One region of the Salibacterium sp. K-3 genome, then DNA from elsewhere that is predicted to be linked to it. Evidence: predicted binding sites of a transcription regulator. Region 1 holds the regulator's gene; each other region holds the start of a gene.
The links. The regulator Rex, encoded in region 1, represses fermentation and respiration genes when NADH is low (regulators of the CRP and FNR family bind a similar motif). The targets are predictions, from matches to a motif close to TTGTGAAATATTTCACAA.
Positions count from the first base shown of each region.

Region 1 (3,278 bases):
AAAAGCGTGAGACGACAATGCTTCCTTCGTAGAGAAGAAAGAGCGGCACCGTCACCATCAGGTGGGAAACAATGTCCGGCGGCGTGATGAATCCGGCCAGCACGAGCAGGACAAAGTAGGCATATTTCCGAATGTAACGGAGCCATGCCGGTGTGATCAGCCCGAGCCTCGTCAGAAACATAACGACTACCGGAAGCTGAAACAAAAAGCCGAATGGTATGGTCAACTGAAACAAAAAGCCGAAATATTCATTGGCCCCGTACTGCTCTGTCAAATCGAGGCGTTCCGACAGATTGCTTAAAAACCGGATGACATTAGGAAAAAGGACGAAATAAGCAAACGCAAGACCTCCCAGAAACAGGATAGTTGCCACTGGAATATAGGCAAGCGTTACTTTCTTTTCCTTATCCATAAGCCCCGGTGACACAAACGCCCACAACTGATACAAGAGCACAGGAAACACAAGAATCAGACCGATGAAAAACGCAAAATTCATGTAGAGTTTTATCGGATCGGTCAGATTAAATACGTTCATCGGAAAGTTTTCCGCTTCCGGAACATTCTGCAGATACGTAATCACAGCGGGAGCCATGATCAAACCGGCGATTAACCCGGCCAGTAAAAATACCGCTGAAATAATGATACGTTTCCGCAGCTCTCCGATGTGGTCATATAAAGTCATTTCATTCTGCGCCATGCCTGTCCCGTCCTACTCTTTACTTTTCAGAATCATCCGTTGCTTGCTGCCGGTTTTTCTTTTTATCGTCTTCTTCTACATCGTCGGCAAGCCCTTTGGTCGCGCTCTTGAATTCACGAAGCGTGTTCCCTGCGGCACGGCCGAGTTCCGGAAGTTTTTTCGGTCCGAAAATCAGCAGCGCAGCAAGAACGATCAAGCCGATACTCATAGGTCCCAGATTCATGTTCAAACACCCCCTGCATGTGCTATAAAGGATAATTTTTCAGAAAGTATACCAACGTCTGCAGTTCTACCGACAAATCAATATGATGCACCCGTATCGTCTCCGGTACCGTCAGCCGTTCCGGTGTGAAATTCAGAATACCGGTAATCCCGGCATCCACCAGCTTTTCTGCGGTATCCTGGGCGGCAGAGGCAGGGACCGTCAAAATTGCGATCGAGGCGCCCCGTTTCTTTTTCACATCCGGAAGATCATCCATGTGATGGATGTCCACGCCGCTGATCTCATGGCCGATGATTGCTTCATTCACATCAAAGGCGGAGATAATCTGGGTGTTGTCACTTTTGGAAAAATTGTATTTTAAAAGCGCGGTGCCAAGGTTTCCCACTCCGACGAGAAATACTTTTGTCACTTCATCCTGATCCAGCGTTTTGCGGAAAAAGGATAGCAGATACTGGACATTGTATCCGTACCCTTTTTTGCCGAGCGCTCCGAAATAGGAAAAATCGCGGCGGATCGTCGCGGAATCGACTTTCACCGCCTCGCTCAGTTCTGTCGATGACACGCGTTGTTTCCCCGATTTATGAAGGTTTTCCAGAAACCTGTAATAAAGCGGCAGCCGTTTGGCGGTTGCCTGCGGTATCTTCTGCTGGTCTATGTTCATGGCAGCCTCCAACTATTCCTTCCATGGTCTCCTGTCCAGTATAACATGACACGCCGTGCCTTCGTCATAAACAGCAGACCTGAACAGTCTGCACTTCTTCCCTATTGTACACTAATTCTTAAAAATATGTAACAGGATAGGCTGACTGATACGCCTGTTCATGATTTTGACATATCGTAAGTATTTCGCGTTTTCATAAAAATTACGATACACTTGCAAGGGAAGAGTTTTTAACAAAGGATGAACGATAATGATTGTGCTTCAATGTTCGAATATAACGAAATCCTACGGTGTCGAGACGATTCTGGACAATGTCAAACTGGAAATCAAGAAAAACGAGCGAGCCGCGCTTGTCGGCCGAAACGGGTCCGGCAAATCCACGCTTCTGAAAATCATAGCAGGGGAACTTCCGTACGATGCCGGAGAGGTGATCACGCCAAAGGGAGCCCGCATCGGTTATCTTGACCAGCATACCGGCCTGGTTTCGGAACGGACCATCTGGGACGAAATGCTGGCGGTATTCGACGAACTCCGGGAGATGGAGCAGCAGCTGCGCGTGCTCGAGGCCAGAATCGCCGACCCGGATATATATAATGACGAAGAAAAATACGAAAAAACACTGAAAGAATATGATAACCTTCAATATGAGTTTCACGAACGCGGGGGCTACCAGTACGAAGCAGACATCCGCGGCATCCTGGCAGGACTGAAATTTGACAGCTTCGATTACAGCACCCCGATTACTTCATTAAGCGGCGGACAGAAAACGAGACTCGCTCTCGGGAGACTCCTGCTGTCCAAACCGGACGTGCTCGTTCTCGACGAACCGACAAACCATCTCGATATCGACACGCTCGGCTGGCTGGAAAACTTTTTGTCCAATTATGAAGGTGCCGTGCTGATCGTCTCCCACGACCGCTACTTTCTCGACCATATCGTTTCCAAAGTCTATGAAATCTCGCGTGCGAAGGCCTCCCTCTATTACGGCAATTACAGCACCTACCTGGAGAAGAAGGCGGAGCGTTACGAACAGGAGCTCAGAGAATACGAAAAGCAGCAGAAAGAAATCGCCGAACTAGAAGATTTCATCGCCAAAAACATCGTCCGCGATGCCACCTCCAAACGGGCTCAGAGCCGCCGCAAGAAACTCGAGAAGATGGAGATCAAAGAGAAACCGCAGGGAGATGAAAAATCAGCGAGGTTTTCGTTTGATATCGACCGGCAGAGCGGCAATGAAGTACTGAATATTTACGACCTGAACGTGTTTTATGAACAGGACAACCCGGTGATCCGGGATTTGAACCTTTCTGTCAAAAAACAGGAAAGCATCGCCCTCATCGGTCCGAACGGCATCGGTAAAACAACACTGCTGAAAGCAATCGCCGGCCGGATTACCCCCGCTTCCGGAACTGTTCAGTACGGCAGCAAAGTGTCGGTCGGCTATTACGACCAGGAACAGTCGGACCTTGACAGCGGCAAAGACGTCCTGCATGAATTATGGGATGAGTATCCCCTCACCCCGGAAAAGGACATCCGCACCGTCCTCGGCAACTTCCTCTTTACCGGGGAAGATGTACTCAAGCCGGTTTCCAGCCTGAGCGGCGGGGAAAAGTCGAGACTCGCTCTCAGCAAATTAATGATGAAAAAAGCGAACCTGCTCATATTCGACGAGCCGACAAACCATCTCGACCTCGACA
Region 1 covers NZ_JBSVZE010000002.1:672,967-676,244, forward strand. Annotated here, with positions in the region: gene tatC (twin-arginine translocase subunit TatC) at 1-697, opposite strand, end outside; gene ACW9JV_RS15485 (twin-arginine translocase TatA/TatE family subunit) at 717-920, opposite strand; gene ACW9JV_RS15490 (redox-sensing transcriptional repressor Rex) at 943-1,581, opposite strand; gene ACW9JV_RS15495 (ABC-F family ATP-binding cassette domain-containing protein) at 1,832-3,278, shown strand, end outside.

Region 2 (3,278 bases), on a different contig from region 1:
GAAAGAGTCCCGACCTCTTCGCGCAGTTCGGCGATGGCCTGCTCCTTTTCGCGGGCAATGTCTGCCTGAGCTGTCTCTTTCAGACGTTCCGCTTCGGCCCTTGACTGGGCAATGATATCCTCACCCTGTTTTTCACTAGTTTTCTTTGCGTTTTCGATAATGGTCTGTGCTTCTTCGCGCGCACGTTCCACTTCCAAACGCTGTTCTTCGACATACTGTTCCGCTTCTTTACGGTGTTTTTCAGCATTTTCTATTTCAGAGGAAATATGTTCTTCCCGCTCTTTCATCATGTTCATGATCGGTCCCCACGCGTACCGGCGGAGGATCAAGAGAAGGATAATGAATGTAACCAGCGAGAATACAACGTCTCCCCAATAAATGACCTCTGGCACAGAATTCACTCCTTTCGGTTATTCTACAAAAGGAATGGCGAAGCGTGGTTCTACGGACTTCGCCATTGGCATTAACGATTGGACGGTGCCGCTTCTAGCCTTGTCCCAGTGTAATGAACGCGATAACGATTGCGATGATCGGAAGGGCCTCAACCAGGGCGATACCGATAAACATAAGTGTCTGCAGTGTTCCTTTAAGTTCCGGCTGACGGGCTACCCCTTCCAATGTACCTTTTACGATCAAACCGTTACCAATACCTGCGCCGATTGCTCCCAAACCTGCTGCAATTGCTGCTGCTAATAATCCCATTAAAATATCCTCCCTTAAATATAATTAAATGATTGTGCCGAGCATGGTTAGTGTTCATCTGAAACTTTGTGCGAGAGATAGACCATCGTAAGCATTAAAAAGATAAAGGCCTGGATGGCACCGATAAATATACTGAATGCCTGCCACGCAATCATAGGAAGCCCTGCGCCAAATGCACCGAGAAGACTGGCTCCCCCTACACCTGTCAGCAATGTCAAAAGGATCTCTTTTGCATACAGGTTCCCGAAAAGACGCATTCCCAGCGTCAGTGTGTTCGCGAACTCTTCCAGAATATTAAGTGGTAAAAGAAACGGCACGGGTCTTAGATAATCTTTGCCGTATTCTTTCATGCCTTTCATTTTCATGCCGTAAAAGTGAGTAAGAACGATGACCATCACAGCGAACGTCATGGTAATCACCGGATCTGCTGTCGGTGACTTCCACCATAATTCATGCGTTTCCGGGTTTACGTACATAAACGGAATACCAAGCATGTTCGCTACAAAAATCAGTAAAAATATTGTGATTCCGAGTCCGAAAAACCGTTCCCCGGTTTTCCAGTCCATGGTGCTGTTCACGGTGTTCTTAACAAAGTCGATGACCCATTCAAATGCATTTTGCATGCCGGATGGCTTCATCTTCAGGTTCCTGGCGCTGAAAAAGCCGATGCAGAAGACAATAAGCGAAGCTATTGTCAGCATAAGAACGTTCGACAAGTTAATGTGAAACCCTGTAATCCCAAACAGGTCATAGACGATTGGAGATTCATGGTTCATTAAATCTTCCCCCCCTTACTGTATACTAGACTGCTGATTTCCTGCCCTGTTGCCGCTTCTTCGCTCTTTGTTTCCATGCCCGCTGCCAAAAGACCCGGCCTGTCAGACCGCCTTTTTTTTAAACAAGGAGTGAAGAAGAATCATAATGTAAGGTGTCATTATGCCGGTAACAAGTCCCACCAGGTGGAATTGTTCAGGAAAGCGCAGAAAAAGGACTGCTGCGAGCGCCCCGGTAGCCAGTCGTGCTGCCATGCCCGTTGTAAAAGCTTTTCTCTCCTGTACGGCCGCGTCTCCGATTCTTTTGACATCCCGGTACATGCTCCAGACATTAAAAAGGCCGGCGGCAACACCGAGGATGGCACTTAAAAAAAACACGCTGTACGGGGTGAATCCCCATCCAAGCACATACAAAGCTGATACATACAAGGACAGCTGGACACAGCGTCTCGCCTCTGCTGCAAAAGTCTGCTTCATTTCCGGTCGTCCCCGTTCCCAAGATATCGACTGAGCAGACGGACCAGTCCGTATATTCCGGCGGCCATTCCTGTCAGAAGACCGATGAGCATAATAAAAGGGGACGTCCCCAATTTGTCATCGAGCCATCTTCCTGCGAAAAAGCCGATTAACAGGGGTCCGACTAAATAAGAGAGTACGGCTGATGTTAAAGCCGCAGACTGGAATGGTTTTGAAGGCTTCTCTTTGTCCGCCATGTCACCCTCCATTCACGGTAGTTCAGGGCTCCGCCGAAAAAAGGACGGCGCTTTTAGGATGGAGCTGGCAGCCTGAATCTTTCTGCTGATTCTACAGAAATCGATCCCGGCCTGTCATTTGATCCCATCATTCAACAGCCGTCACCGAAATATGTAAACCCTCTCACATACCCTTTGTCATCGTACAATAGAGGACCCCTTCTGTCAATCCTCCACCTTGAAAAATTCCTTGTCACAACAGGGTTTTTCCCGATTTTTCTTTTGTGTCAATTAAGTGACAATTCCGGCATTGAAAAAGAGGACTGCCGCCGGATCTATCTGTTGGTTCGGCAGTCCTGTTATGCCTTGATTCATGTCCGTGGTTCAGCCGGCTGTTCCACTCTTTTCTGCTCCAGGTGAACGATGGTTTCCAGCGTCTCTTCTTTTGTTCCGGATGCTGCGTGAATGACGGCGCGGTACACTCCCGGTGACACCGGGAGGTCCTCCTGCTCCAGTGTTTTTCGGAACAGACCGGCTTCGACATTCTCCTGTTCGTCAAGGACGCCCAGAAAAGCGAAGGTATCTGGATCATAAAGTCTGATCTGAAACGTATCAGCGCCGCCCGGCATATATACTTCATACCGAAAGCCGTCTTTCCCCGGATCCGGCTGTAGTTCAAACGCACTGATTCTCGGGTATTCCGGTTCGTTTATAAACAGCAGATAAGGCAGAGTGACCGGCTGCGTTCCTCCTTTTACCGTGATGGTGCCGTGAAGTTCCTCCGCTTCCACTGCACCAGGTGCCAGCTCCGCCCGAACCATCACTTCTTCTGCTTCACCGGGTGGTACGACAATCGAATCCGGCATCTGCCAGTGAAGACCGAAAAATGGTTCGCTGTCAGCCTGAAATGTATACGTACGGGGGCGTTTTGAGTGATTTTCCACCCGGATTGTCTGCTCATAAAGAGGATTGGATCCGCTGACAGAACGGGAACCGAGAGACAGCGTTCCCGGGCTTACGATCGTTTCGGTCTGCAGTGCTTTGGCGATATCGACCCGGCCCGCTCCCTGGACGAACGGCGGATACGTACTGCCTGTATCATCGGTGAGCG
Region 2 covers NZ_JBSVZE010000001.1:236,828-240,105, reverse strand. Annotated here, with positions in the region: gene atpF (F0F1 ATP synthase subunit B) at 1-392, opposite strand, end outside; gene atpE (F0F1 ATP synthase subunit C) at 487-702, opposite strand; gene atpB (F0F1 ATP synthase subunit A) at 750-1,478, opposite strand; gene ACW9JV_RS01245 (ATP synthase subunit I) at 1,581-1,952, opposite strand; gene ACW9JV_RS01240 (AtpZ/AtpI family protein) at 1,949-2,188, opposite strand; gene ACW9JV_RS01235 (S8 family serine peptidase) at 2,539-3,278, opposite strand, start outside.
Region 2: the regulator Rex is predicted to act here: its motif matches at 2,340-2,357, upstream of ACW9JV_RS01240 (AtpZ/AtpI family protein).

Region 3 (3,278 bases), on a different contig from region 1:
AAAAGAAAACGAGAAAGACGTTTGTCACTTCCCATACCGGGGACAGATAGCGCTGAATCAGTTTGTTCACCTGGTAGTTCTGGTGGGACACCTTGTTGTAAAAATGGAAGAAGCCGGCTCCAAAATCAACCGAGGCTACGATTAAGTAGCCGTAAAGGAAAAACCAGAGCACGGTAATACCGAGAATTTCATAAGTCATGACGAGTCCCCCCGTTCTTCAATACCGCGGTGCTCAAGCTCATGAGCGACCGGATTGTTTTTGAACATTTTGCGGAGGACGATCGCACTGGAGGTACCGAGTACCGCATACAGGCCGATGAACAGGTAGAGCATGGCATCGACGTGTTCGGAAGTGGTGGCCCCTTCCGGTGTCCGCATAATGTCGTACAGAATCCACGGCTGCCGTCCGATTTCAGCAAACACCCAGCCGAATTCTATCGCAAGAATCGATAACGGGCCGCCGGCGGCAATCCCCCACAACACCACTTTATGATGCATCCAGTCCGGTTTTTTCCAGCTGAGCAGCAGATATAAAAGCGAAATAAAAGCAAGATACATACCGATAAAGACCATGCTGTCAAAAAAGTAATGCACAATAAGCGGAGCGGTGTCTTCTTCCGGAAACTCCTCCAGCCCCGTTACTTCTGCCGACGGATTTCCGTGTGCCAGAATGCTGAGAGCGTATGGAATTTCAAGTGCATAGCTCACCTCTCCGTTTTCGTTCAGCATACCGCCCACAACAAGCGGTGCCTCTTCTTCGGTCTCAAAGTGCCATTCCGCAGCAGCGAGTTTTTCCGGCTGATATTCAGCCAGATATTTGCCGGACAAATCTCCAATGATGACGGTCCCGATGGAGAAAATGAAGGCTGCCATCATCGTTAAGCGGAGCGCTTTTTTATGATAGACGTGATGATCGCCTTTCAGCATTTTCACCGCGCCGATCATACCGAGGACAAACGCGGATGTGAGATAACAGGTGACGATCACATGGGCGGTCTTGGTCGGCGTTGCTGGATTAAACATCGCGGCAATCGGATTGATGTCGGTAATAACGCCGTCCACCAGCTCAAACCCTTGCGGCGCATTCATGAAAGCATTGACGGTCGTGATGAAAAAAGCGGAAAAGGAAGCGCCGAGAACGACCGGGATCATGAGAAGAAAGTGGCGCATCCTGCTTTTGAACCGATCCCACGTGTACAGGTAGATGCCAAGAAAAATGGCTTCAAAGAAAAAAGCAAATACTTCCATGAAAAGCGGGAGCGAAATCGTCTGACCGGCAAGCTGCATGAAATTCGGCCACAACAGATTCAGCTGAAGCCCGATGGCGGTACCGGTCACCACTCCGACAGCTACCGTTACCACAAAACCGCGGGCCCAACGCCTGGCGAGCAGTCTGTAATGTTCATCGTTCCTGCGTATGCCCATCCATTCGGCGAAAGCTATCATTAACGGCACGCCGACGCCGATCGTGGCAAAAATAATATGAAAGCCGAGGGTCAGACCTGTCAGCATGCGGCTGAACGTGGCTGCATCATATTCCATAAACATGAGGCATTCTCCTCTCTAAGCCTGTCTATATCCTTCCCTTTAAAAAGGGACACTAAAATCTTTATTTCCTTTTGCTGTTCACCTGTTTTATTATGTGAAATATATCACAAATGAAATGCGAAAGAAAGATAGAAGAAGTGACAATCCAAAGAAAAGAGACGATTCTCGTTTACTGTTTGATATGATAAGATATAGTGGTGGTTATGTGTTATATGGGAAAAGAACATAAACTGTAGAACAACTGATTATATATACAATACGGACGGAAGTTATCATAAGAATAGGAGCGTTATAGCTGTGAACATAGATATAGAGGGAGTGAAAGTGGGGTACCACGTTTCCGGCGAAGGAGCGGACGTTGTTCTTCTGCATGGCTGGGGAGCTGACAGGAACGCTTTCGCGCCGGTTCATCAATCCCTGGAAAAGCATTTCAGAGTGTGGTCCCTTGATTTTCCAGGGTTCGGAGACAGTGAGGAGCCCCCGGAACCCTGGGACGTCGGCGATTACACCAGGATGCTCGGGGCCTTTCTGGAGAAGGCACATATTGACCGGCCGACCTTAATCGGACATTCCTTCGGCGGAAGGGTGTCGATCAAGTATGCATCCGCCAACCCGGTGCATAAAGTTATTCTTGTAGACAGCGCCGGTATTAAGCCTAAGAGGAAATGGCAGTATTATGTTAAAGTCTACACGTACAAGGCATTCAAAAAAATACTGGATCTGCCGGTTCTCAACCGGTATAAAGAAAATATTCTCACAAAAGTAAAAGGAAAGCTCGGTTCCACAGACTATAAAAATGTTTCCGGAACGATGCAGCAGACGATGGTCAAAGTCGTCAATGAAGATCTGCGCCATCATCTTCCCAATATACAGGCGCCGACACTGCTTGTATGGGGAGAGAAGGATGAAGCCACTCCGGTGGAAGATGCCCGCCTGATGGAAGGCATGATTCCGGATGCAGGTCTGGCAGTTTTGGAAAACGCAGGTCATTATTCATATCTTGATAAGCGACAGCAGTTTTTGTTGGTAATCGATTCTTTCCTTCAACAAGACAAGGGGGAGAGGAATTCATGACAGGCGTATTCATTCTATTATTTCTCGCAGCCTGGGGCTGGTATACAGCACGGATCGTAAACACAAGCACACATATGCTGCAGCTGAATGCCTACCGGACGGAACGGTACTGGAACTGGACCATGTCTCACACTTCCAGAGCCTTTCCGATACAGAGCTTCCTGCCGGTTCTTGCCTTTCTTCCTTTGATTTTCGGAAATGAAACGGCAGCTTTGACGGCGGGGACTCTTATTTTTGCGCTTGCAGCGTATTTCATGCCGGAAGAGCAGGAAAAAAAGAAACTGGTGTTTACCGCCAGAGTAAAACGTCTTCTGGTCACGAGCGGGGTGCTTTTTGCTTTAACCGCACTGGCAGGCATTATTACAGGAACAGGGGAAGAAAGCAGCATTGGGTGGTTTCTTCTGTTTGTGACGGCTTCGTCGATTCTTGCTTATTTCTATACGCTGGCTGCCAATGTCATCAACTGGCCGATTGAAAAGCAGATCAGCCAGTATTATTACCACGATGCAGAAAAGATCGTTAAGCAGATGAACAACCTGGAAGTGATCGGAGTAACAGGCAGTTACGGGAAAACGAGTACGAAACATATACTCGAAACCGTCCTGTCCTCTGAATTCAATGTATTGATGACCCCCGAAAGCTACAACACGAAAATG
Region 3 covers NZ_JBSVZE010000003.1:579,606-582,883, reverse strand. Annotated here, with positions in the region: gene ACW9JV_RS18350 (cytochrome d ubiquinol oxidase subunit II) at 1-199, opposite strand, end outside; gene ACW9JV_RS18345 (cytochrome ubiquinol oxidase subunit I) at 196-1,548, opposite strand; gene ACW9JV_RS18340 (alpha/beta fold hydrolase) at 1,846-2,622, shown strand; gene ACW9JV_RS18335 (Mur ligase family protein) at 2,619-3,278, shown strand, end outside.
Region 3: the regulator Rex is predicted to act here: its motif matches at 1,641-1,658, upstream of ACW9JV_RS18345 (cytochrome ubiquinol oxidase subunit I).